DNA from 4 places in the Oceanisphaera sp. IT1-181 genome. Region 3 is predicted to be linked to each of the others. Evidence: predicted binding sites of a transcription regulator. Region 3 holds the regulator's gene; each other region holds the start of a gene.
What was found. Region 3 encodes sigma-54, which starts transcription at its own class of promoters, with help from an activator protein. Its sites were predicted from a motif close to TGGCACNGTTTTNGCTT; they were not measured.
Positions count from the first base shown of each region.

Region 1: the regulator sigma-54 is predicted to act here: its motif matches at 1,250-1,266, upstream of R0134_RS01660 (superinfection exclusion B family protein).
Region 2: the regulator sigma-54 is predicted to act here: its motif matches at 1,277-1,293, upstream of R0134_RS10505 (FlgO family outer membrane protein).
Region 4: the regulator sigma-54 is predicted to act here: its motif matches at 735-751, upstream of flgA (flagellar basal body P-ring formation chaperone FlgA).

Region 1 is NZ_CP136856.1:354,989-357,191, forward strand. Features, by position in the region: gene R0134_RS01655 (methylglyoxal synthase) at 32-493, shown strand; gene R0134_RS01660 (superinfection exclusion B family protein) at 602-1,177, opposite strand; gene R0134_RS01665 (GlcG/HbpS family heme-binding protein) at 1,484-1,915, shown strand; gene R0134_RS01670 (TetR/AcrR family transcriptional regulator) at 2,158-2,203, shown strand, end outside.
Region 2 is NZ_CP136856.1:2,359,721-2,361,923, forward strand. Features, by position in the region: gene R0134_RS10500 (LPP20 family lipoprotein) at 1-266, opposite strand, end outside; gene R0134_RS10505 (FlgO family outer membrane protein) at 256-1,005, opposite strand; gene R0134_RS10510 (flagellar assembly protein T N-terminal domain-containing protein) at 1,350-2,203, shown strand, end outside.
Region 3 is NZ_CP136856.1:3,042,566-3,044,768, reverse strand. Features, by position in the region: gene ptsN (PTS IIA-like nitrogen regulatory protein PtsN) at 1-200, opposite strand, end outside; gene hpf (ribosome hibernation promoting factor) at 203-490, opposite strand; gene R0134_RS13510 (RNA polymerase factor sigma-54) at 514-1,947, opposite strand; gene lptB (LPS export ABC transporter ATP-binding protein) at 2,163-2,203, opposite strand, start outside.
Region 4 is NZ_CP136856.1:2,350,523-2,352,725, reverse strand. Features, by position in the region: gene R0134_RS10465 (chemotaxis protein CheV) at 1-694, opposite strand, end outside; gene flgA (flagellar basal body P-ring formation chaperone FlgA) at 904-1,659, shown strand; gene flgM (flagellar biosynthesis anti-sigma factor FlgM) at 1,730-2,050, shown strand; gene R0134_RS10450 (flagellar protein FlgN) at 2,052-2,203, shown strand, end outside.

The DNA.
Region 1 (2,203 bases), 880 kb from region 3:
GGGTTCGCTTTTTATTAGGACTCAAACACAGATGAAAGAAACCTGTCGTATTCTGCCCGCGCATAAAAATGTGGCCTTAGTGGCCCACGACCATAAAAAAAGCCAATTACTGGAATGGGTAGGGCGGCGTGCCGAAGCTCTCAAGTTGCATCATCTCTATGCTACAGGCACTACCGGCAGCATGCTGAGCCGCCAGATTGGCTTGCCGGTTCGTTGTTTGATGTCTGGCCCCATGGGCGGAGACCAACAGCTGGGTGCGCTGATTGCCGAGGGCAAAATCGATGTGTTGATTTTCTTCTGGGATCCGCTGAATGCGGTCCCTCACGACCCCGATGTGAAGGCCTTGTTGCGCTTAGCCACGGTGTGGAATATTCCCGTCGCCACCAATGTGTCGACCGCGGATATGCTGATGGACAGCATGCAAATGAGTCAGGATTTTAGTATTTGTATACCGGATTACGAAGGTTACTTAGCAGAAAGAACGAAGGAATAGCTAAGAGATAGCGGTAAAAACGCCTTACGCTGTACGCCCTACGTTGGTCTCCGGCTGGTTCAGAATGTTTTGACGTATCGCGTACGGCGTAGAGCGTTGTTTTCAGCCTTAGCCATGCCTATCTAACTGCTTGTAAGCGTACTTGGGTCTGTCACTCATGATTAAGCTCTTTTGCTCTTCGGTCATATTGGCCGGATTTAGCCCTAACACCTTAAAAGTCAGCAGCGGGCGGGCGGCAATGGCGATCATTAACGGCTTAATGGCATTTAGGCCAGCTTCGCCGGGCTCGCCGAACGCGTAGCTGAGGATGCCTTGCTCTAACAAATTTTTGACGGCAGGCTCAGTCACTGGCAATTTAATGACGCTTTTGCGCTGGATAACAAACTCACGCAATACGGCTTTTTCATTGGCATCCAAATAATCCAATAACTCTTTCAAGAGCCGTTGTTGCATCACACGCTGCTTACGATAAAACACATACTGAAATCCTATGATGGCCGTATGGGATAAAAAGTAGGATCCAGCCCCCACCATACCTAATATAAATAGCAGGCGATAATCATGCAGCCACAGGCCAAAGGCGCCGGAAAATAGCGTGTTAGGCAGCAAGCTGATTAAGGTACTGCTCAACAGCAACCAGCACATAAAGCGATTAAAGGACGATATTTGTCGTAAATCCCACATATTTTTCTCCGTAAAAGGGCGGGCGTCAGCACTGACTTGCGAGCTAAGAAAACTGCCGAGCCTCACGGCATAAAGCAATATATATGCCATTAGCACCATGTTAACGTCTTTTAACCCATAAACAGAGAAAGATCGGTAAGCTTAAGACTGAATGAATAATGGCTAAATAAGCGAGGCGTTAAGTTACCTTAACGTAAAGATCATATAAAAGATCTTAACATTTGGCGTGTTTTATGTTTTATTAGTGCTCAATTAATTTTTATCACTAGATTCGACTATTAGAATATCGACAGGGAGTCCGAGAAAATGAGCTCAGTAACACTTGAACAAGCGTTGACCATTACCCGTGGTGCTTTACAGCGTGCGTTAGAAATTTCTGCTGCACCAATGACAGTTGCTGTATTAGACAGCGCCGGTTATTTGGTGTCGCTGCAGCGTCAAGAGGGTGCCAGTTTATTGCGCCCAGACATTGCCAAAGGTAAAGCGTGGGGTGCCGTGGCCTTAGGTCGTAGCTCTCGTGGTTTGGCTGAAGTAGCCGAAGCCCGTCCTGCTTTTGTCGCCGCGGTAAACGTGATGGCTCAAGGCCATATTATTCCAGCAGCGGGTGGCGTATTAATCCGTGATGCACAGAATAAAATTATTGGTGCCGTGGGCATCAGTGGCGATACACCTGATGTAGACGAGCTGTGCGCCGTAGCCGGTGTAGAACTGGCTGAGCTAATTGCTGATTGTAAATAAGACTGCATAAATTCACGGGTATAAGCATGGCGGCAAGGTAGCTTAAATGTGTATAGTCGTAACCAGCTAATCTGATGTATTAGTAGCAGAGTAATGTTGATTGCAGAATAATTTTGCAAAATATTAATGTTACTCCTACTGAGCGCCCATTTTATAGGGCGCTTTTTTTTGATTAAATTCAGCCGAAATTCGGGTAGGGTTAGCTAAGATACCGACGGAATGATAGGGAGTTCAACGACACTATGTCTCGGATCAGAGCCAAAAACGAAGAAATTATTATACGAGCCG
Region 2 (2,203 bases), 680 kb from region 3:
TGCAAAATATTGCTGTTGGTAATGCTGGAGCTTGAAGTCATCACCCCACTTAACTGCTCGGTTAGCTCTCGATAGGCATCTAACTTAGAGGCACGCATGGCATGTAACAGTTTTTGCTGGGGATCCACCGGCTGCTGCAAACTAATGGGCGCATAGCCCACCGCATAGATATGATTTTTAGCCGCTTTAGGGCCGCCCTGTTGAGTGCTGCAGGCCATTAAGGGCCATAGCATTAAGCACATTAATAACCCGCGCTTACTTAGCATAACGGCTCCTATATTCAGGCGTAATTACTTGCACTCTGGGCTCCGGGCCTTGGGCTTTAAGCATGCTGGCGACTAGATATTCAGGAATAAACTGTTGGGCGCTGGCAACCAAGCTATTATCGGCCATCGACACCAAACGTGCGTTCACTAACCGCCCGCCGGTGGTTTCACTCACAGTGCCGTGTACCAAATACTGCGCATTGATGCGGCCACTTAGCTGGCGATAATCACGACTGGTAGTAATGTCGCCTTCTGGCGTAATACGGATAAAAGGCAAGGTTTTAAAGTCCACTACCCGCAAGCCATATTGATTGAGTTGAAACATCATGGTTTCAGACAACAAACGGCTAAAGTCATCTTGGCTGTTATAATCTTGCTGATCCACAAAGCCGCTCACGGCAATGCCCGACTGAGTATTCAACTTGTGCGCACTGGACACCAAACGATAAGCCAAAGCCGACATATGCTGTTGCAGCTGGGTTTGCCCGCCCACCAAAGACGGCCCCGCCTGCGGTAAATAAGCACTGCGGGTGCCTGCACTCATGCGCATCGGCACTCCATCTTGGCTGTGGCGCGGCGACACCTCTGGCTGCACTAAAGGCCCCAGAGGCTTGCGATTAATATAGTGGGATGCATGATCGTGGGGCAGATAATGATTATTAGCATCAAACTGCTGCTCTCCTGAGGAAGTACAGGCCGTTAGCCCCAGTACCACCAGCAGAAAAAGAGGTTTACTCATCATGACTCCCATTAAATAAATGACACTTGTCGACTGGTTAAGCTATCGGCCAAGCGACGGCAAACTTTACGGTTAAGGCTGTTCGCTCACTCACCAACAGGCTGCAAACAAAAGCGATTAATCTAAAACAAGACAAGCGGCAAAAAACTGCCGTTATTACCGCGGCGTCTATATCGAGCGGCTAGATATACCCATAAACCCTAACCAAAACCAGTGTTAAAACGTCATTAACAGCTAAGCCGCCTTTTACTGTACTTATTAGGCAAGGTTTTTGCATAATCCTTGCCAACAATTGATCACCGCGCCAACTTAATGCTGGCCTCGGTGTTACTCAGGATGCGACCGTGTCAATAAAAGCCCTTTTGCCCTCATTGTGTTTGCTGTTGCCGCTGGCACTGCCGTTTGCGGCCAATGCCGATTGGTATCAAGCGGAAGGCTCGGCATTGCTGAGCCAAGGTGCAGAAACCGCGCGCCAACAAGCGCTCGAGCAAGCGCTTACCGATGCCCTATTGCAAGCCGGCGCGTCCATTACTACGGTGCAATCGGTCACTAACGGCGCGCTCTCTGGCCAGCAACTCGACATTGCCGCCCAAGGCGAGCTAATGGACTATGTGATCCTAAACGAGCGCAGTGCTCAAGGCCGCTTATGGCTAACCGTGCGGGCCGACATTTGGCCCAACCCGCAACAAGTGCAAGCCAAGTGTGCCAGTCGTTATCGTCCGGGTATTAGCCTCACTAGCTTTGCGATTCAGCATCCGGATCAAGGTCGATTTGGCCAAATTTATGAATTAGGCAACGCCACCGCCGCCCGTTTGGCTCAGCACCTAACGCCGAACGTCAATTTGATGACGCAACTGCCCTATCAAATTACTACCGATACCCAACTGCCCCGCAGCCAAGGCTTGCGTAAAGGCAGTGACGTATTAGCGCAAAAACAACAATCACGATTACTGCTCAGCGGCGTGCTGAACGACATCAGCATGGAAGACGGTGATTGGGTGCAATGGCGCTTTAAAGAGCAGCCCCGTCAGTTTGTATTGTCCGTCACCTTAGAAGACAGCTTTACCGGCGAGCGATTATTACAACAGCAATACCGCGTAGAAGCGCCTTGGTCCTTTAAAAAGCATGATGTGGTGAATGTGCAGCAACAAAGCTTTTGGCAGTCGACTTATGGCCAAGCCGCCGACCAACTGTTGCA
Region 3 (2,203 bases):
CCATGAGGAATGGCAATACCGTTACCTATACCCGTACTGCCCATTTTTTCCCGTGCCAAAAGGCAGTCAAACAATTGTTGACTGCTGATGTTGAGGTGTTGGGCTGCGAGTTCACTGATAATTTCCAGCGCCCGTTTTTTGCTTGTGCAGGGGATGGCACTACGCGTGCAATCTCTGCTTAATATATCGGCGACTTCCATAGTTATTTTTGCTTTAGCTTCTCTTTGTGTTTAATAACTTGGCGATCGAGTTTGTCAAACAAACCGTCGATGGCAGCGTACATGTCATCTTGCTGACAAGTGGCAAAAATTTCACCTCCACTCAGATTAATTTTGGCTTCGGCAATTTGCTGCAGTTTTTCCAACGTCAGTACCACGTGCACTATGGTGATATTATCGAAATGACGTTCCAGCTTGGCGAATTTGCTGTGCACATAGTCACGTAATGAGTCTGTGATATTTACATGGTGGCCAGTCAGATTTATTTGCATAAAGTCTTCCTTATTGGTTCACCTTACAACAGGCGTTTGCGCTGATTGGAAGGGGGGATGGCCAACGACTCACGATACTTGGCTATGGTCCGTCTGGCCACCTGTATCCCCTGTTCGGCTAATAATTGCGCGATTTTACTGTCGCTCAATGGCTTAACCGGATTTTCTGCCCCGACTAATTTCTTAATAAAGGCACGAATCGCCGTAGAAGAGCATTCTCCGCCACTTTCGGTGGCCACATGGCTAGAGAAAAAATATTTTAACTCAAACACACCCTTGGGCGAATGCAGAAATTTTTGAGTAGTGACGCGGGAAATAGTCGATTCGTGCATCTCAACCACTTCCGCTACCTGATTGAGCACCATGGGTTTCATGGCCTCGGCTCCGTACTCAAAGAATGCCTGTTGTTGGTCGACAATACAATTAGCAACCTTGAGCAAGGTCTCATTTCTGCTTTCTAAACTTTTGATAAACCACTTAGCATCTTGGGTATGTTGGCGAATAAACTGGCCATCGCTGCCTTGCTTGCTCTGCCCCATGGCCGCATAGGTTTGATTTAACCGCACCTTGGGCAGCGCCTCCATATTAAGCTCAGCTTTCCACACCCCTTGCTGCTTGGTGACCACTACATCGGGAATGACATACTCAGAGTTGTGTTGCAGCAAGTTATTGCCAGGGCGAGGTTCAAGTTGCTGAATTAAGGCCAATACATCTCTGAGCTCATCTTCTTTAAGCTTGGTCAGGCGCTGCAGGGTGCGATAGTCGCGATTACCGAGCAAGTCCATGTGCTGCTCAATCAGCAGCTGTGCTTCAGTTAACCAAGGCGTTGCGGCGGGCAGGGCTTCCAGCTGAATACGCAAACACTCTTGTACGCTGCGTGCCGCCACGCCTAACGGATCAAAGTGCTGAATACGTTTCAGTACCGCCTCTATTTCGTCCGCTTCTATATGCTGCTCGCCACCGCTCACAGAGGCCAAAATGCCGTCTATATCTAAACTTAAATAACCGGCCTCATCGATGGCATCGATAATGGCCAAGGCGATGGCTTGGTCGGTTTCGCTAAAGGGCGTGAGCTGCATCTGCCACAGCAGATAATCTTGCAGCGTCTCGGTGGTTTCGCCTTGATAGACGGTGTCTTCCACGCCAGCGGGCAAGCCGCCGGTGCCACTGGTACCCGCCGAGGCGGTATAAATATCATCCCACTGAGTGTCCATGGGCATCTCGTCAGACAAGGTATGCTGTTCCATGGCTTTGTCGGTGGCCAGTTGCTCGTCTGGGCTGCTGGGCAGCGGATCGAGTTCAGCGTCGTCATACTCGTGCTCTTCGGCTTCTTCTTGCTCGAGCAGGGGATTATTTTCTAGCGCCAATTGAATTTCTTGCTGCAGCTCCAGCGTCGACAGCTGCAAGAGGCGAATGGCCTGTTGCAGCTGCGGCGTCATGGTCAGCTGCTGGCCCATACGTAATTGAAGCGTTGGCTTTAACAAAGAAAAATTCCTCCCAAAAGTCCTTCCATATCCATCAAAAGTCCTTTTATCTCAAGCGCACAGGAGGTTAGCTGCATCGCTATGATAGCGATTCACCTACAGGCGGAATAACCTTATCCTTAAAAACCATAGGTTTAATAAGTACAGGCTTAATAACCACAGACTTACATAACTTTAAAGCTTAATAACTACAGGCTGAATTGCTCACCCAAATAGACTTTCTTCACCT
Region 4 (2,203 bases), 690 kb from region 3:
ACTGTTCAAGAATCGGACCAAGGGCTGCTAACTCACGCAATTTATTGAGCGCCAGCTTGCCGTTTTCTACCACTATGCATTCCAGGCCCAGTGTTTCCATGGTTTTTTGAATTTGACGACGGGCAACAGAAGAGTCATCGGCAATTAAAATGGGCTTTTGCTCGGCAGTCATTAAATGAGAGACTTCATCAACCAATTCTTGTTTAACTATAACGTTGCGCGGCGCAATTTCATCGAGAATTTTTTCTACGTCTAATATCTCTACTAGCTCACCGTCAATTTCAGTAACGGCAGTCATATAATTAGAGCGGCCTGTTCCTATAGGCGGCGGTAAAATAGCTTCCCAATTCATATTCACAATACGGTCTACCGAGCCTACTAAAAAACCCTGCACCGAACGGTTATATTCAGAAATAATCACAAAGCTATTCTCAGTCTGCTCAACAGGTTGCCCGCCCATGGCTTTACTGATATCAATAATAGAGATGGTTTTACCACGTATATTAGCCACGCCTTTAATAACGGCATTACGCTGCGGCAATACCGTCAGCTTAGGGCACTGCAACACCTCTTTAACCTTGAACACGTTAATGCCAAATCGTTGACGCCCGTTAAGCCTGAACAGTAATAATTCCAACCTGTTCTGACCCACCAGTTGTGTTCTTTGGTTTACCGAGTCGAGTACGCCCGCCATACAGTTTCTCCATTAAGGCCGTGGTATGCTTGTCCGTCCATGGCATGTTTTATGCATTATGCGATAAGTATGCTTATAGGTAGTGCGTATTGATAGCGCTGATTTATGCGAACCGAGCGTTAGCTTAGCACCCGCTAATGACCGACGCCAACAGCGCTCAGCCACTACGTGACATGAGCCACTGCTTTTATATCGGCCAAGAGGAAAGAATGCTTAACAGAATTTTTTTACCCTTAAGCGCAGCCTTGCGCAGTTTGAGCAATTTATCAAACTTGCCCGTCTTTATCCTATTCTTGCTCTCAGCCAATATGGGCCCATTACAGGCGCAAACGCTGGGTGCCAGTAATGTGCATGATGAAATTCGCCGCTACGCCGAAGACTATGTGCGAGATTTAGTGCCCTTGCAGCCGGACGACAAACTAGAAGTGACTGCCGCCAGCATAGATACCCGCATAGCCTTGACCGAATGTTTAGGCCAACTTACCGCCGATATTCGCGGTGCCGGTGATGTGAAGCGCAATACGCACGTATTTTTGCAGTGTCATGAAACTCCCAGCTGGGAAATCTTTGTGCCAGTGCGAGTAAAAGTGCTTAAGCCGGTGGTAACGGCCAGCGACCCGATAACACGTAATACCTTGCTGCAAGCGCAGCATTTGAGCGTGGATTATCAAGATGAAGTGCTATTGCGCGGCGGTGTATTTAGCAACCCGAGTGAGCTTATTGGCTCACGCAGCAAACGAGACTTGCGCGCCGGACAACCGATTTTAAGCAGTCAATTATGCGTGGTATGCAAGGGTGACAGAGTCAGTATTTTGGCGCAAACCGGTGGGCTCAGCATAAAAACCGATGGTTTGGCCAAAGAGGATGGCTCTTTTAATGACACCATTCGCATCAGCAATGTTAACTCGGGCCGAGAAATTAGCGCACAAATTGTGGCCGCCGGTCAGGTGCAGGTTAAGTTGTAAATTCTGCTAAAGTTATCAACAAACAAGCCGATACCCCTTGTACGCAGCAGCAGAATAGGACATTAACATCATGGCTATCGACAAATTACCCGTAGGGATCAGCACCAGTACGCCGCTGACCAACAACAAATATAAGCAAAGCGTGGCCACAGATGCCGCGCCAAGCAACACGCCCAATACGGTGGCGCCTAAGCAAGACTCAGTCACGCTAACGCCGCAGGCTCAGCGCTTGAGTCAAGTGCAGCACTCGCTGGCTAACACGCCGGCACCGGATAATAGCGCCCGCTTAGAGGCACTGAAAAAAGCCATCAACGAAGGCAGCTACCAAGTAGACAGTGACCGACTGGCCGCCAATATCTCACGTTTTGAGCAAGACTTAGAAGGCCTCTAATATGTCGCTTGCTGCGCTGCTAGTTCAACAAAAATCCCAACTCGAGCAACTGTTAACCATTACCCAACAGGAGCTTGAGTTGATCGTGCACCGCAAAGCGCTGGAGCTGCCGCCATTAACTGAGCAGAAACAGACCTTGCTGACACAAATTCA